Pigmentiphaga aceris: one gene and its partner. The protein of the gene in region 2 binds, or shares a complex with, the protein of the main gene of each other region. Links are inferred from orthologs where the notes say so. Each region holds a gene or a part of one and is shown on either strand. Other genes may lie near its edges. The genes, in order: FXN63_RS23875 and hfq.

Region 1 (11,466 bases), 3.4 Mb from region 2 along the record:
GCCGCGTTGCGAGCGGGCTTTGGCATCGGCGCTTGTCAGGTGGGGCTTGCGCGCAAAAACGACTCGCTGGTGCGTGTGTTGCCCGCTAGCTTTGCCCCCGGCGTTGGACACCTGGATTGTGATGCGCGAGGACTTGCGAAAAAGCCCGCGTTGCATGGCGACCTTTGCGGCGCTGGCAAGCGGGCTTGATGCCTACATCAAGGGCAACTGATCGGTGGACACACAGGTCTTCAGATCAGATGCACCATCACGTCAGCACAGCATTCAGAAGCGATAACCCACGGCAATGGTGGTGACCCAGGGATCGATCTCGGCCTTGCCGATCTTGGTGCCGTTCAACTTCACGTCGGTGTCGATCTTGATGTAACGCAGGCTGGCATTCACGAACCAGCGATCGTTGATCTTCACGTCCACGCCGAACTGGGCAGCCAGGCCCCAGGAATCCGTCAGTTCAAGATGGTTGCCCGCCAGCGGGCCGACTGCACGGGTAGAGAAGAATCGGGTGTAGTTCACGCCCAGGCCAACATAGGGCTGGAAAGTCTGATCGGGCAGGAAGTGCCATTGCAGGCTGACGGTGGGCGGCAATTGCTTGCTGGTGCCGATCTGGCCGTTGACCGCGCCGCTGCCATACACGTCATGACGGAACGGGGCGGCTGCCAGCACGTCCAGGCCCAGATTGCGCGTAAACATGTAGGTGGCAGAGATGCTGGGCTTCACGTCGTTGTTCACGTCGAGGCCGATGGCCCCGTTCAATGCCGAACCATTGTCCGACTTCGGACGAACCTGCGAGACGCCTGCCTTGACCAGCCAGTCACCTTGCTCGTGGGCGAGGGCGGGGGCGGTGAAAGCGGCAGCGCACAACACTGCACCAAGAAGAAGGCCAGCGCGGGCGCGTTGGGTAATCATGATCGCTCCAGGAGTAGATGTTCTGATGAGCATTCAGCTTCTCAGAGCAGCCCGGGTGGAGCGTTGATGCAGGTCAAGCGTGGGGTGGAAATGACTGCGGCCCCACGTGCCCAGGTGGGGCAGGCGGGGCCGCAATGGCCGTGAAGCAACAGTTTCCGAAATACTGATAGTAGGTGGCTGCCCTTATCGCATGACGAGGGCAGCCCGCTTCGCAACACTTGTGGGTCACGCTACGCCAGGTTCAACCCGGCGTGCGCAGCGTCGGCTCGCGTTCCCACAGACGATGCGTCTTGGCTCCTGTGATGAAGGCATCAATGCCACCTTCGCTCCCACCTTCAATCGCAATCACCCCCGCATCGGGCACCACCGACGCCTTGTCCATCAGCGGTTTGGCGGTGGAGGTATGGCCAATGAACTTCAGATGCGCAAAGGCGTTCTGCACCCATTCGACCGCAGCCGCTTCCTTCACCAGTGCAGCGACGCCATCTTTCGATACCGCCAGCACCACCGCATCGAACACCACCGAGGGACCGCCGCTGATCGTGTGATCCGCCGGCAACTGCTTGCCGCCTGCCGTCTTCACGCCGCCGATTTTGGGAGCCACCAGTTCGACCATCGCGCCTTCGGCCTCGACTGCGCTGCGAACATCCGCCAGCAACTTGTCGTCTGCCCCGTCGGTCACCAGCACCCCCACCTTCCGGCCCTTCAGAATCGGCACGGCTTTCTTGATGATGCTTAGCGTTGGCGAGTCAGGCAGATCGATAGGTGCCTTGGCGGGCTTGATCTGCTCTGCCTGACCTTCCATGCCCAGTGCTGCTTCCACCGCTTTGCCAAGCTTCGGTTCGACCAAATGCAGATGCCCCAGCACACGTTGGCGAATCGGCACGATGGCAACCTTGGCCAACTCGAATGCAAACGCACTGATGATGTGCTGCTGTTCCGGTTCAGTCTGCGAGCGGAAGAACTGGCGTGCCTGGCTGTAGTGATCCGAGAAGGTTTCCGAGCGCTCGCGCACCTTGCCGCCTTCCACCGGATCAGCCACCGTGTGAAATCCGCGCGGGCTTTCACGCGGACCTTCAGGGGCGATGCTGTTCGGCTCGTAGTTCGCGCGTCCCGGCGGATTGTTCATGCGCATCAGGCCGTCGCGCTGGAAGTTGCGCATGGGGCACTGCGGGCGATTGACCGGGATCTCGTGGAAGTTCGGGCCACCCAGGCGGCTGAGCTGCGTGTCGGTGTACGAGAACAGGCGGCCTTGCAGCAGCGGGTCGTTGCTGAAGTCGATGCCCGGCACCACGTGGCCGGGGTGGAAGGCCACTTGCTCGGTTTCTGCGAAGAAGTTGTCCGGGTTGCGGTTCAACACCATCTTGCCCAGCTTGGTCAGCGGGACGACTTCTTCGGGAATCAGCTTGGTCGCATCCAGAATGTCGAATTCAAAGGCGTCGGCAGTGGCCTGGTCAAAGACCTGCACCGAGAACTCCCATTCCGGGAAGTCGCCGCTGTCGATGGCATTCCACAGGTCGCGTCGGTGGAAGTCATTGTCGGCACCGTTGATCTTCAAGGCTTCGTCCCACAACACCGATGCCGTGCCCAGCATGGGGCGCCAGTGGAATTTCACGAAGGTGGATTCGCCGGCCTCGTTGATGAAGCGGAAGGTGTGGACACCAAACCCTTCGATCATGCGCAGCGAGCGCGGAATCGCCCGGTCCGACATGGCCCACAGCAACATATGCGTGGTCTCGGGGCTGAGCGAAGCAAAGTCCCAGAAGGTGTCATGCGCAGATGCGGCCTGCGGGAAGGCGCGGTCGGCTTCCATTTTTACCGAATGAACCAGGTCGGGGAACTTCATCGCGTCCTGGATGAAAAACACCGGGATGTTATTTCCGACCAGGTCGAAGTTGCCTTCGGATGTGTAGAACTTGACCGCAAAGCCGCGCACATCGCGCGGCAGGTCGACTGAACCCGCGCCGCCAGCGACAGTAGAAAACCGCACAAACACCGGCGTCTGCACCGAGGGGTCTTGCAGGAAGGCCGCCTTGGTCCACTTGGCACAGGATTCGTAGGGCTGGAAATACCCATGCGCGCCCGACCCACGTGCGTGCACGATGCGTTCGGGGATGCGTTCATGGTCGAAATGCGTGATCTTTTCACGCAGGATGAAGTCTTCCAGCAGCGTCGGCCCGCGTGCACCGGCTTTCAACGAGTTCTGGTTGTCAGAAATCGGTGCGCCCTGGTTGGTCGTCAGCGTCTGATCAGGGGACGTGGCCGTTTGGTGGGTTTCGCCGCCGGGGCCAGGGTTGCGGTTGGCGTAGGCATCGGCGGGAGAATTGCTGTCGCTGCGGGAAGCGGGAGTTCTTGCCATGTCGGCTCCGTAAGGGGTGCCGCTCGCGCACTATGCTTGAGCTGACGATGCGGCCGCCGCAGAAAGAGCATGCGAGCGCATCCCAGCACAAGGGCAAGTTCCATTCCTTCTTTTTGCGTATCAACCTGCCGGCTGACGCATCACCGCATCAATCGTTGCCGTATAGCGCGCCGGGTTGCCGCCGAACGCAATGGTGGCGCGGCGCGCGGTATGCAACAGGTCAAGCACTGCGGCACTCATCGCCGCTGGTTGCCCCAGGCGAGACAGCGGGCCTGATACCGTCAAGGCTCCTTTGAGTTCTCCCAGCGCACCGAACACGGGTACGGATGCCGACGCCGTTTCAGGATCGCGTTCGCCGTACGACGTTGCCCACAAACGGGCCCGCACTTCCGGATCGCCACCTTCGCCTGGTCCGAATGCCAGCAGCACTTTGCCAGATGCGCCGCGATGTACATCGAACTCTTCGCCCACGCGTATCGATACCCGGAGCGCACGGGCCGGTTCTACCCGGCTAAGCACAAGACGCTTGTCCCCGATGCGAAGGTAGAACGAGGCCGTTTCACTCAGGGATTTGCTCAGTTCTTCGAGCAAAGGCTCGACGATCGATTCGATTCTGAACGAGCGCTGGTAGATCGCCGCCAACCGCATGGGTTCGGGTCCGACGGCATAGGCACCATCATCCAGTTTGCGGATGAAACCGCCATGTTCCAGCGCGCCCAGCAGCCGCAGCACCGTGCTTTTGTACAGGCCGGTCCGCCGAGACAATTCGCTCAGCGTAAGCCGCTCGTCTTCTGCACCGAAGGCGGCAAGCAGCGCAAAGATGCGATCCAGGACCGCGACACCACTTGAGTTTTCAAGGACCTCGTCGCTCATGACTCCCTTCACAGGTAATTGTTGTTCTGCGTAGTAGAACACAGGTCTTTTATTCAGGGTTTTCACGACTTTACGGCCAGATTGCAGCGCCATTAAAGTTCTTTCAAATAGAACGATGTTCTATCAGATAGTACTTTTTGGAAGTGAAACGCTGGCTCCGCGGCCGCGCATACATGGAAGGTGGATACGGTGATGTTGCTCGCGCTCGGTTACGGCATGGTGGTTTGCTTCATGGCGCTCATCATGACCAGGCGGATGTCGGCGCTGGTTGCGCTGGCGCTGGTGCCCATTGCCTTCGGGCTCGTCGTGGCGGCACCCGGCGCGATCGGCAAGATGATGATCGATGGCATCACCAAGCTTGCGCCGACCGGGGTAATGCTGACCTTCGGCATCCTGTACTTCAGCATCATGACCGACGCAGGGCTGTTCGATCCGCTGGTCAAGCGTGTGGTGCGCTTCGTCAAGGGCGACCCGCTGAAGTTGCTGGTCGGCACGGCCATCATGAGCACGATCGTTGCGCTCGACGGCGATGGGGCGACCACCTACGTCATCTGTGCCGCCGCCTTGCTGCCCATCTACAAGCGCTTGGGGGTGAGCCTGCAATACATGGCCACGATCCTGCTGATGTCGATTGGCATCATGAACATCGTGCCCTGGGGCGGTCCCACTGCGCGGGCGGCTGCTGCCATGCATATCGACGTGGCCGAGGTATTCATTCCCCTCATTCCCGCCATGCTGGTGGGGTTTGCTTACCAGATCGGCGTGGCTGCCATGTTCGGCGTTCGCGAGCGTCGGCGACTTGGCGTGTTGACGTGCCCGGATGAGGTTCAGCGCATTGTTGCCCTGGCTGACGAATCCCCGGCGACGCGGCGTCCGGCCATGATGATTCCGAACCTGCTGCTGACCATCGCATTGCTCTACTGCCTGGTGCAAAGCGTGTTGCCGCTGCCCGCGCTGTTCCTCGTCGCCACCGCCATCGCGCTGCTGCTGAACTACCCGAATCTCAAGGACCAGCAGGAGCGTCTGGCTGCCCATGCGTCCAATGTGCTGGCCGTGGTGTCGCTCATCTTCGCGGCAGGCATCTTCACCGGCATCCTCTCCGGCACGGGCATGCTCAAGGCCATGTCCGACGGCTTGCTCAACATCATGCCTGCGTGGCTGGGCCCGTACATGGCGCCTGCCACCGCCTTGCTGAGCGCACCCGCCACCTACGCGCTGACGAACGACGCGTTCTATTTCGGTGTCCTGCCGATTCTGGCCAACACCGCCAGCGCATACGGCGTCACCGCCGCCGAGATGGCACGGGCATCCTTGCTGGGGCAACCCATCCACCTGCTCAGCCCGCTCGTGGCGTCCACCTACCTGCTGGTGGCGTTGCTGGACCTCAATTACGGCGACAACCAGAAGTCCTCGTTGCTGTGGGTATTCGGCCTGGTGCTGGCCATGATCGTCGGTGCGCTGTTGTTCGGCGTGATTCCCTTCGTCGCGACCCCGGCCTGAGGACACTGACCATGAGCGGGAACTATCTGAGTGTTCGTCCTGATTGGCTGGCCCTCGGTGAAGAAGAGGCGCTGGAGCCGACGCTTCCCATCATCGACGCGCATCACCATTTCTACGACCGTCCTGGCTGGACCTACCTCGATGCCGATTACCTGGCCGATGCGGGCACGGGTCATGCCATCGAAGCAACGGTCTACATGCAGGCGCTTACCCGGTATCGAGACACTGGCTCGGAGCACCTGAAGCCAGTAGGCGAAACGGAATACGTCGTCAGTGCCACCAACGCAAGAACCGGTGGGCGACAACTCGCGCAGGGCATCGTCGGTTATGCCGATCTGCGGCGCGGTGCGGCCGTGCAAGCGGTATTGGAGGCCCATGAAGTGGCCGGACAGGGACGGTTCCGGGGCATTCGTCATCTGGTGACCTGGGACGCCGACAGTTCCTTGTCGAACCCATTGACGGCGGCACCTCGGGGCTTGCTGGCCGACCCCGCTTACCGGGCCGGGCTGGCGGCACTGGCGGTGCGTGGACTGTCCTATGACGCCTGGCTGCTCTGGCCGCAATTGCCCGAACTCATCGACGTCGCAGACGCATTTCCAGATCTGCCCATCATCGTGAACCACTGCGGCGGCGTCGTGCGAATCGGTGCCTATGCCGGACGGGACGACGAGATTTTCCAGTCTTGGCAGGGCCACATGCGCGCGCTGGCCAAGCGGCCGAACGTGTTTGTGAAGCTCGGCGGATTGGGCATGCGCATCAACGGATTTGGCTTTGAGAAGGCTGCGTTGCCACCCACCTCGCGGCAGCTTGCCGATGCCTGGCGGCCCTGGATGGCCTCCTGTATTGACGCCTTCGGACCGATGCGTTGCATGTTCGAAAGCAATTTTCCGGTGGACAAGGGTTCGTACAGCTTTACGAATGGGTGGAATGCGTTCAAGCGACTGACCCAGGGCTTTTCGGACAGTGAACGACGTTCGCTGTTCCACGACACGGCCCGCCGTGTCTACAGGCTCGGCTGAAGGATTCAACGCACAGCAGGAACCGCAGCCCGTGCAAAACGGCACAAGGCGCGGAGAAATTTCATAGCAACAACAACAGACCAATCCCGGTCGATAGCACAGCGCAAGTCAGGAGATCCGCATGAAACTCACCCGCCGATTTTTGCTCACCGCTGCATCCGCCTTGTGTTCATTGGCGGCTGTCTCGACGGCGCACGCCCAGGCCTATCCCAGCAGGCCCGTGACCGTAATCGTTCCCTACGCCGTGGGCGGCACCACTGACATCGTTGCCCGGCTGGCGTCGGGTCAGATCGCAGGCAGTCTGGGCCAGCCTCTGGTGGTGGAAAACCGCGTAGGCGGGGGTGGTGTGGTCGGCTGGGGGGCTGTTGCGCGGTCCGCGCCCGATGGCTACACGCTGCTCACGACGGAGATGTCTTTCACCATCGCGCCGGGGTTGCTGCCCAGGCTGCCCTTCGATGGTAAAAAAGATTTCTCGCACGTCATCACGGCTGCTGCGGCGCCTCATGTGCTGGTGATCAATCCAGATGTGCCGGCCAAGACGGTGGGGGAGTTCATTGCATTGGCCAAGACCAAGCCCGGCTTGTTGAACTATGGGTCGGGCGGCAATGGCACCAATACCCATCTGGGCGGTGAACTGTTCAAGCGCGCTGCGGGTATCGACCTCATGCACGTGCCGTACAAAGGCGCTGGCCAAGTACTTACCGATCTCATGGGAGGCCAGGTGCAGGCGCTCGTCACCTCGCTGCCCACTGCGCTCCCTCACATCAAGTCTGGCAAGCTGCGCGCGCTGGTCGTGACCAGCGATACGCGCTCGCTGCTGCTGCCCGACGTTCCGTCGGCCAAAGAAGCCCAATTGCCCAGTTTTGTCATGGACTTCTGGGTGGGGTTCGCGGTGCCCGCCGGCACGCCGCAGCCCATCGTCGAGAAGCTTAACCAGGCGATTGCAAGCTCTCTGAGCACCCCCGAGGGAAAGCGCCGTCTGCAAGAGCAAGGCCTGCACCCGGTCCTCAACACTCCCGCACAGGCAACACAACAAGCCGAGTCCGAAATGGCACGCTGGGCTGCCATCGTGAAGTCGGCTGGCATCAAGGCTGAATAAGGAAGCATCATGTCTATCAAACCCCTGCACGGTGTTCGCGTGCTGGATCTGACCAATGTTCTGGCCGGACCATTTGCCTGCCATCAGCTTGCCCACATGGGGGCTGATGTCATCAAGGTCGAGGCGCGTCAGGGGGGAGATCTGGCCCGCCAGCTCGGTGCCGATCAGGCGCTGAACAGCGTTCACATGGGGGTCTCGTTTCTTGCCCAGAATCCTGGCAAGCGCTCCATCACGCTGGATCTTAAACATCCGCAAGGAAAAGAGGCGCTGCGCCGGCTTGTGCAGACCGCCGACGTCCTGGTGGAGAACTACCGTCCTGGCGTGATGCAGCGGCTGGAGCTGGGGTACGAAACCCTGCTCAAAGAGAACCCCAAACTCATCTACTGCGCGATCTCGGGTTTCGGGCAGGAAGGGCCGCTGCGTGACCTGCCTGCGTATGACCAGATCATCCAGGGCATGTCCGGCGTGATGAGCATTACCGGTGCCCCGGAAAACGCGCCTTATCGCGTCGGCTACCCGATGGCGGACACCATCGGTGGCCTTACCGCTGCCTTCGCCGTGGCCGCCGCCCTGGCCGACCGCAACCGCACCGAAGGCGTATTCATCGATGTGTCGATGCTGGAGGCGGTCATGGCAACCATGGGCTGGGCGGTGTCCAACCACCTGATCGCAGACCGCGAGCCCAAGCCATTGGGCAACGACAACGTCACGGCCAGCCCCTCGGGCACCTTCCGCACCCAGGATGGCCTGCTGAATATCGCGGCGAACAAGCAGGAGCAGTTCGAAGCCGTCTGTGCCGTGCTGGATCATCGCGAATGGGTGACGGATCCACGTTTCGCGGAACGTAGCGCACGTCTGCAGAATCGTGCCGAATTGAAGTCCTTGATGGAAGAAGCCTTGGCCGGCAAGACATCCGATGCGTGGTGGCAACTGTTCCAGGGTGTCGGGGTGCCCGCCGGCCCGGTCTACTCCGTGCCGGAAATCCTTGAGCACCCGCAAGTTGCCGACCGTGGCCTGATCGGTTCTTTCAAAGATGTGCCTGGCGTCGGGCGGGACATCCGGATCGTACGCCCAGGTTTCAAGTTGAATGGCGAGGCACCGAGCGTCGAGACGCCTCCTCCGCAACTGGGTGAGCACACCGCCGCCATCATGGCGGAACTTGGTTATTCCGACGCTGAGATCCAGGCACTGAAACAGGAGAAAGTGGTATGAGCACAAACGATCCTCGCGTCAGCGATTGGTGGCGTACCTCCATCATCGAGATGCGTCCCGGTGTGATCCGCTATCGCGGCTATGCCATCGAAGACCTCATCGGCAACGTGAGCTTCGCGCAGATGATCTGGCTGATGACGCGTGGAGAACTGCCAAGCGAAGGAGAGGGGCGGCTGCTTGATGCTGCGCTGATGTCAGGCGTCGATCATGGTCCGCAGGCACCCAGTATCGCCATCGCGCGCATGGCGTCAACCTGTGGCGTGGGCCTCAACAACGTCATGGCGTCGGCGGTGAATGTGCTGGGCGATGTGCATGGCGGTGCTGGCGAGCAGGCCGTGGACATGTATCTCGACATCGCCGCCCGTCACGAAGCGGGCGCGTCCTTGGAAGACGCCGTAAGTGGTGGTCTGGACCGGGCAATCGAGCAATACGGAAAATTCGTTGCGGGTTTCGGGCACCGTTTCCACCCCGTGGACCCACGCGCGCCCAGGTTGTTGGAACTGGTCGACGAGGCTGCCAAGGAAGGCATCGTCAGCGGCCGCTTTGCGGCCATCGGGCGAGGTGTTGAAGCGGAACTCGCTGCGCGCAAGGACGGCCGGCGCATTCCCATGAACATCGACGGGGCAACTGCCGTCATCTATGCCGAGCTGGGTTTTCCTGCACCGTTGGCGCGGGGGCTGTTCTGCCTGTCGCGTTCGGTGGGCATTCTGGCGCATGGCTGGGAACAGACGGGACAGGGCGGCCGCAACAAGGGGCCGATTCCGCGTGAATACCTCTGGACCTATGACGGTCCGGCCGCGCGTGAGGTGCCCACGCGCGTCTAGGGCACTTCATCAGTTTTATCAGTTTCACCACGGAAAAACGGCCGACAAACCATGCTTTGTCGGCCGTCATCAGTTTGCTGTGCCACAGGCGAGCACACCGAGCACACATTATTTACTGACGAATTTTCATTACCTGCGCCAGATATTTGCCGGTGTGACTGTCAGTCGACCCAGCGATATCTTCAGGCGTGCCCTGAGCCACCACGCGGCCACCGCCATCGCCGCCTTCCGGGCCCATGTCGACCACCCAGTCTGCGGTCTTGATCACATCCAGATTGTGTTCGATCACCACCACCGTATTGCCGGCTTCCACCAACTGGTTGATGACCTTCAGCAGCAAGGCAATGTCATGGAAGTGCAAACCGGTGGTCGGTTCATCCAGGATGTACAAGGTGCGCCCGGTATCGCGCTTGGACAATTCCAGCGACAGCTTCACCCGCTGCGCCTCGCCGCCCGACAGCGTGGTGGCGCTTTGGCCCAGGCGGATATAACCCAAACCCACATCGGCCAGCGTCTGCAGCTTGCGGGCAATCGTGGGCACGGCGTCGAAATAGGTCAGCGCCTGCTCGACGGTCAGGTCGAGCACCTCGCTGATGCTGCGGCCGCGATAGCGGATTTCCAGCGTTTCGCGGTTGTAGCGGCTGCCGTGGCACACGTCGCAAGGCACGTAGATGTCGGGCAGGAAGTGCATTTCCACCTTCACCACGCCATCGCCCTGGCAGGACTCGCAACGACCGCCCTTCACGTTGAAGCTGAAGCGGCCGGGGTCGTAGCCACGCGCACGCGATTCCGGCACGCCCGCGAACAGTTCGCGGATCGGCGTGAACATGCCGGTATAAGTGGCCGGATTGCTGCGCGGTGTACGGCCGATGGGCGACTGATCGACGCTGATGATCTTGTCGAACTGATCCAGCCCTTCAATGCTTTCGTAGGGCGCCGGCTCGGCCTGGCTGTTGTACAGGTGGCGCGACACCACATTGACCAAGGTGTCGTTGATCATGGTGGACTTGCCGGAACCCGACACGCCACTGATACACACCAGGCGACCCAGCGGAATGCGCAGATCGGCCGACTTCAGGTTATTGCCGGTACAGCCGTTCAAGGCCAGCCAGCCCAGTTCTTCCTGGTCTTTCACCGGGCGGCGATTGGGCACCGCAATGGACAGCACGCCATTCAAATAGCGGCCGGTCAGCGATTCCGGGTTATCAAGAATCTGCGCGGGTGTGCCTTCTGCCACGATGCGGCCACCGTGTTCGCCCGCGCCCGGTCCCATGTCCACCACCCAGTCGGCGGCGCGGATCATGTCTTCGTCGTGTTCGACCACAATCACGCTGTTGCCCAGGTTGCGCAGGTGGCGCAGCGTTTCGATCAGACGATCGTTGTCGCGCTGGTGCAGACCGATGGACGGCTCGTCCAGCACATACATCACGCCGGTCAGGCCGGAACCGATCTGGCTGGCCAGCCGAATGCGCTGCGCCTCACCACCGGAAATGGTGTCGGCACTGCGATCCAGTGACAGATAGCTCAGGCCCACGTTATTCAGGAAGGACAGGCGCGAGATGATTTCGCGCACGATGCGGTCGGCAATTTCCTTCTTCGCACCGTGCAGTTCCAGCGTTTCGAACCAGCGCAGGCACTCGGCCAACTGCATGGCTTCCACTTCAAAAATCGCCT
Region 2 (5,988 bases):
CGTACAAGGTGGGCAGCGCGAGCAACGCGGCAGCGGTGTCCGGGCGCAACGCGGCAACCAGTCGTTCCAGGCCCGGGACATCCTTGTCCCGCAGCAGCGAGAACACGTCTTCTGCCAGCGGTGCGGCAGCCGGATCGTCGTCGAGCAAGGCGCGCACAACGCCCGGATGACCCAGATCGAGTCGCGCGCCAATGATGCCGGCCCGGCTGACACTTTCGAGCGCCAACTGCACGACTTCGATATCGGCCTGGGGGCCGACGTGGCCGTAGATTTCGGCGCCGATCTGCAGGGGTTCGCGGGTGGAGAACAGACCACGCGGACGCGTATGCAGCACACTGCCGCAGTAGCTCAGGCGCGTGACGCCCGAACGATTCAACAAGTGCGCGTCGATGCGCGTGACCTGCGGCGTCATGTCGGCACGCACGCCAAGCGAGCGACCGGACAATTGATCGACCAGCTTGAAGGTACGCAGATCCAGATCGTGTCGGGTGCTGCCCGACAACAACGAATCGAGATACTCGACGAGCGGCGGCATGACCATTTCATAGCCATACGTGCGATACAGATCGAGCAGCAGACGGCGCAACTCTTCGATGCGTCGTGCCTCGGCCGGCAGTATGTCTGCCAAGCTTTCAGGCAACAGCCATTTGCCCATAGTCGGGACCGATATCCTGGAGAAAAAGGGTGTTCGCGTACGGGGTAAAAACCGTACAAAACAGAAACCTGGAACCGCGCTTCAAAACACGCGGACGAAAAAAAAGCGGTTGTGAGGGTGCATCGAGTGCAAGCCCATCCAACCGCCTGATCGGGTTGCTGCGCGGTCTAAACACGCGAGCAAAATCCCAAGCCTTGGCTTACACGCTATTGTCTACTCGAAAAGCCACAAAATCAAGAGGCCTCCCAAGATGGCGGTCAGACCACCAAAACGGATCTGTGCGTCGCTGCACTCCGCCAAGCGTCTGACCGCGCTGCGCCACCGGGATGGCGCAGCAAACGGCAGTAAACCTTCCAACACCAGCATCAGGCCCAGCGCAGCGCCGAGCCAGTAAAGCAGCGTCATGCCTTAACGCGCAGGTGCTGCCGAGCTTGCGCCCGGGGCCTTGAAGTACTTGAAGAACTCCGAGCTAGGATCGACCACCAGGACATCGCTCTTGTTGGCGAAGGATTCCCGATAGGCTTCCAGGCTCTTGTAGAAGTTGTAGAAATCACGATCCTGGCCGAATGCATTGGCGTAGATCGACGAGGCAGCGCCGTCGCCCTCACCCTTGGCTTGCTGGGCTTGACGATAAGCTTCCGCCAGGATGACTTCACGTTGGCGGTCGGCATCGGCGCGAATCTTCTCGCCTTCTGCGGCACCGATCGAACGCTGCTCGTTGGCCACGCGCTTGCGCTCGGCTTCCATGCGGCGATAGACCGATTCCGAAATTTCCGGCACGAAGTCCACACGCTTCAGACGCACATCCATGATTTCCACACCCAGCGCCTTGGCCGGTACGGAAACGTTGGTACGGATTTCCTGCATGATCTTGTCGCGTTCTTTCGAGGTCACGTCGTTGACGGTACGACGATTGATCGACGCGTTCATGGCATCACGTACCAGGGCCGACAGACGCTCTTGCGCGCTACGCTCGTTGCCACCGAAGGTGACGTAGAAGGTGCGCGGATCGGAAATACGCCACTTCACGAACGAGTCGATCAGCAAGTTTTTCTTTTCCGAGGTCTGGATACGTTCGGCATCCGGATTGTCGATGGTGAGAATGCGTTTGTCGAAATAGACGATGTTCTGGAACGGCGGCGGCAGCTTGAAGTACAAGCCCGGTTCGCGAATCACTTCCTTGATCTCGCCCAGCGCGAACACGACAGCGTAGTCGCGTTCCTTGACGACAAACATGCAAGAGGACAACGCGGCCAGCGCGATAAGCAGGCCGATTACAGCGGGAATCAGACGATCCATGATTGGCGTTCCTTATCAGCGGGTACGGTCGCGATTACGCAGGCCGTCGAGCATGCGATTGCTCTCGGGTGCGGGCGCGTTGGTAGACGGAAGCGATGGGCTGGGAGCCGGAACGCTTGCCGAACCCGTGCCACGGACCGCGGACAGGGACTCCTGAGATGCTTGCTGCATGATCTTGTCGAGCGGCAGATACAACAGATTGTTGGCGCTGCGCGAATCAACCATGATCTTGCTGGTGTGCGTGAAGATCTGCTGCATGGTGTCCAGGTACAGACGGTCACGCATGATCTGCGGGGCTTTGCGGTATTCGGTCAGCACCAGGCCGAAGCGAGCTGCATCACCCTCTGCGGTTTCCACCACACGTTGCTTGTAGCCATCGGCTTCCTGCAGCAGACGCGAGGCCATGCCTCGGGCACGCGGCACGACGTCGTTGGCGTAAGCCTGACCTTCGTTGATCTGACGCTCACGATCCTGACCGGCCTTGACCGCGTCATCGAACGCTGCCTGCACTTGTTCCGGCGGCTGGGCATTCTGGATGGCCACGCTGCTGATCAGCACACCAGTGCGATACAGATCCATGATCTGCTGCATCAGTGCGACGGCTTCAGCGGCAACCTGGGTACGGCCTTCGTACAGCACGAAGTCCATGGGCTTCTTGCCAACGACTTCACGCATGGCGGTTTCGGCCGCTTGCATCACGGCTTCGTCAGGCGCGCGGTGGTCGAACAGATACGCACGTGCGCCATCTTCACGCAGGCGGTACTGGACCACGAACTGCAGATCGACGATGTTTTCGTCATCGGTCAGCATCAGCGCTTCACGGCCGACCTTGGTACGGGCGTTGTTGCGGAAACCGACTTCGATGGTGCGCAACTGCGACAGGTTCACGGTTTCGTGAGCCTGGATCGGATACGGCAGACGCCATTGGAAGCCCGAACGCGTGGTGCGCTCGTACTTGCCGAATTGCGTAATGACAGCAACCTGACCTTCCTGGACGATGAAGAAGCCGCTGCCCAGCCACATCAGGGCAATGACCAGCAACACCAGACCCAGGCCCAGACGCGCGCGACGCGGCGAAGGCGGCGCATAGCGCGGCGATCCGCCGGAGCCATCACCATTCCCGTTGCCACCGCCTTTACGGCCGAACATGCCACCCAGCTTGCGATTGAAATCGCGCCAGAGTTCGTCGAGATCCGGCGGTCCGCCGTTATTGTTATTACCACCGCCGCCCGGAGGGCGACGCGGCGGTTCATTGCCGGAATTGCCGCCGGAGCCACCGCGGCCCCAGTTCGAATCGTTCAGATTGAATAGTCTTGAAATCGAAGTCAGAAGCATCTTTTCTTGTACGCAGAGAGGCGGACGGGAATCCCGCCCTCAGGAACGGACCCCACTAGGGGGGGCTGATGGATGAACGGCGTGCGTCGAACCGCGGGTCCTCTTCGGGAACCTCGGCGACGGCCGCGCGCTGACTGAACTCGACCATTGCCCCGCGCAATAAATCGAGTCCGGAGCGCTCGCTTGCGCTGACAAATACCCGCGAAATCGTACCATGCTCGTCTCTTTCCACTGCGGGATCGAGACCGGCCATGTCGATCTTGTTATAGACCAGAATGCAGGGCACGTGATCGGCCCCGATTTCCTTCAGCACTTTGTTCACTTCGGAGATCTGTTCGTCACGCTGCGGGCTTGAATGGTCGACCACGTGCAGCAGCAGATCGGCATTGATGGTCTCCTCGAGCGTCGCCTTGAACGCGGCGACCAGCATGTGGGGAAGCTCGCGGATGAATCCGACGGTGTCGGACACCACGACCTGCCCTGCCCCATCCACCCAGATACGCCGGCTGGTGGTGTCGAGCGTGGCGAACAGCTGGTCGGCTGCGTAGACGTCAGCGCGCGTGAACGCGTTGAACAGCGTCGACTTGCCGGCATTCGTATAGCCGACCAGCGACACCGACAAGGTGCCGCTGCGCGCGCGCGCCCGACGCTGGGTATGGCGCTGACGCGTCAACAGTTCAAGGCGCTCGTGCAGCCGCTTGACTTTGTCGCCGATGATTCGCTTGTCCATTTCCAGCTGCGATTCACCCGGACCGCGCATGCCGATACCGCCGCGCTGGCGTTCCAGGTGGGACCACATGCGGGTCAGGCGGGTCATCAGATGCTGAAGCTGGGCCAGCTCGACCTGCAGCTTGCCTTCGTGGCTTTGCGCACGCAGCGCGAAGATGTCGAGGATGAGTGCCACGCGATCGACCACGCGCACATTGAATACACGCTCGAGATTGCGCTGCTGACCGGGCGACAGGGCATGATTGACCAGCACGATCTCGGCATCATGCGCCTGCACGGCAAGACCGATTTCATCGGCCTTGCCGGTACCCACGAACAACTTGGCGTCCGGCCGCGGACGGCGCGCGATGATCGTATCGACGATCTCGGCGCCAGCCCCTTTTGCCAGCATGATGAATTCTTCGGTTTGCGGTTCGAAGTCGGGCTTGCCGAAATCGATACTGACAACTACAGCACGCATGATATGCCCTCGACAGTCGCCGCCGGCGTCACCCCGGTCGGCGGCGGGCAAGCGAAATTATTCAGCAGGAGCGTCTACCTGGAAGTTGACCGGACGTGCCGGAACGACGGTCGAGATGGCGTGCTTGTAAACCATCTGGGTCACCGTGTTGCGCAACAGGACGACGTATTGATCGAAAGACTCGATCTGACCTTGCAGCTTGATGCCGTTCACCAGGTAGATCGATACCGGCACATGCTCTTTACGCAGTGCGTTGAGGAACGGGTCTTGTAGCAATTGCCCTTTATTGCTCATCGTGTGGGCTCCTATGTATGTTGTTTTTGGCGGACGCCAGCCCGATTACTCTACCGGGTTTTCCCGGACGAGACTACGTGACCACTGCACAATCCGTGCCCGCTCCCCTTGCTCAACAGCTTGGGGCGGCGGCACGCAATATCAATCCTTGGAGCTGTACGGATTTTTCGACGCGCGGAATTCGATGCGCAGCGGTGTACCTGCCAGCGAAAACTCGTTGCGGAAAGTGGTTTCCAGATAACGGCGATACGAATCCGGGATCTGGTCCAACGCCGATCCGTGAATCACGATCAGCGGCGGATTCTGCCCGCCTTGGTGGGCATAACGCATCTTCGGACGGAAAATGCCCTTGCGCGGCGGTTGTTGTTTTTGCAGCGCGAGTTGCAGCGCGCGTGTCAGTTTCGGCGTCGACAGACGGGCAAATGCCGCAGCGTGCGCCATGTTGACCGACTTCAGCAGCGGGCCCACGCCTTCGTTTTTCAGCGCCGAGATGAAGTGCACCTTGGCAAACGACAGGAAACGCAGCTTGCGCTCGAAATCACGCTTGATCTGGTCGCGCTGGTCGGAATCCAGATCGTCCCATTTGTTCACGCCCACCACCAGCGCCCGGCCGGTTTCCAGCACGAAGCCGGCAATGTGCGCGTCCTGATCCGAAATTTCGGTCTGGGCATCCAGCATCAGCAAGACTACGTTGCTGGCCTCGACGGCCTGCAAGGTCTTGATGACGGAGAACTTCTCGACTGCCTCGAAGACCTTGCCGCGACGACGCAGGCCAGCGGTGTCGATCAAGGTGTACTGGCGGCCACCGCGTTCGAATTCGATTTCAATGGCGTCGCGCGTGGTGCCCGGCTGGTCGAAGGCGATGACACGCTCTTCGCCCAGCAAGGTGTTCACCAGGGTGGACTTGCCTACGTTCGGACGGCCGACAATCGCCAGACGCACGCGGTGCTCGATAGCGGGACGGAAGTCCTTTTCGCCGTCGAGATCGGGCGCAGGGGCTTCCGGTTCGATGATGTAGCCGTTCTCCGGCACTTCTTCTTCCGGCTCTTCCGGATAGAACTCAAGCAAGGCCTCATTGATGAGGTCAACCACACCGTCACCGTGCGCAGACGAAATCGGGTGCGGTTCACCCAAGCCGAGCTTGTAGAACTCAGCCGAGGCGGATGCGTGCTGCATGCCTTCGGCCTTGTTCACGGCCAGCAGCACACTGCGACCC

The links.
Region 1: the proteins of hfq (region 2) and FXN63_RS23875 are in contact, whole or in part, in a crystal structure (PDB 3VU3), measured with the Escherichia coli proteins. The link is inferred for Pigmentiphaga aceris from one-to-one orthologs.

Annotation. Positions count from the first base shown.
Region 1 is NZ_CP043046.1:5,538,205-5,549,670, reverse strand. What follows is about bases 707-3,670. They hold FXN63_RS23875 (catalase), read right to left. Parts: upstream 3,266-3,670; coding sequence 1,148-3,265; downstream 707-1,147. Other genes in these bases: FXN63_RS23870 (IclR family transcriptional regulator), read right to left, coding at 3,386-3,670; FXN63_RS23880 (OmpW/AlkL family protein), read right to left, coding at 707-906. In the rest of the region: more of FXN63_RS23880, read right to left, coding at 265-706; more of FXN63_RS23870, read right to left, coding at 3,671-4,138; FXN63_RS23865 (CitMHS family transporter), read left to right, coding at 4,331-5,638; FXN63_RS23860 (amidohydrolase family protein), read left to right, coding at 5,650-6,657; FXN63_RS23855 (Bug family tripartite tricarboxylate transporter substrate binding protein), read left to right, coding at 6,779-7,756; FXN63_RS23850 (CaiB/BaiF CoA transferase family protein), read left to right, coding at 7,766-8,968; FXN63_RS23845 (citryl-CoA lyase), read left to right, coding at 8,965-9,792; excinuclease ABC subunit UvrA, read right to left, coding at 9,905-11,466.
Region 2 is NZ_CP043046.1:2,168,689-2,174,676, reverse strand. Bases 3,155-5,833 are described here. They hold hfq (RNA chaperone Hfq), read right to left. Parts: upstream 4,773-5,833; coding sequence 4,536-4,772; downstream 3,155-4,535. Other genes in these bases: der (ribosome biogenesis GTPase Der), read right to left, coding at 4,914-5,833; hflX (GTPase HflX), read right to left, coding at 3,345-4,478; hflK (FtsH protease activity modulator HflK), read right to left, coding at 3,155-3,283. Outside these bases: FXN63_RS09215 (ATP phosphoribosyltransferase regulatory subunit), read right to left, coding at 1-655; FXN63_RS09210 (DUF2065 domain-containing protein), read right to left, coding at 869-1,060; protease modulator HflC, read right to left, coding at 1,064-1,954; more of hflK, read right to left, coding at 1,970-3,154; more of der, read right to left, coding at 5,834-5,988. UniProt on the Escherichia coli protein: RNA chaperone that binds small regulatory RNA (sRNAs) and mRNAs to facilitate mRNA translational regulation in response to envelope stress, environmental stress and changes in metabolite concentrations.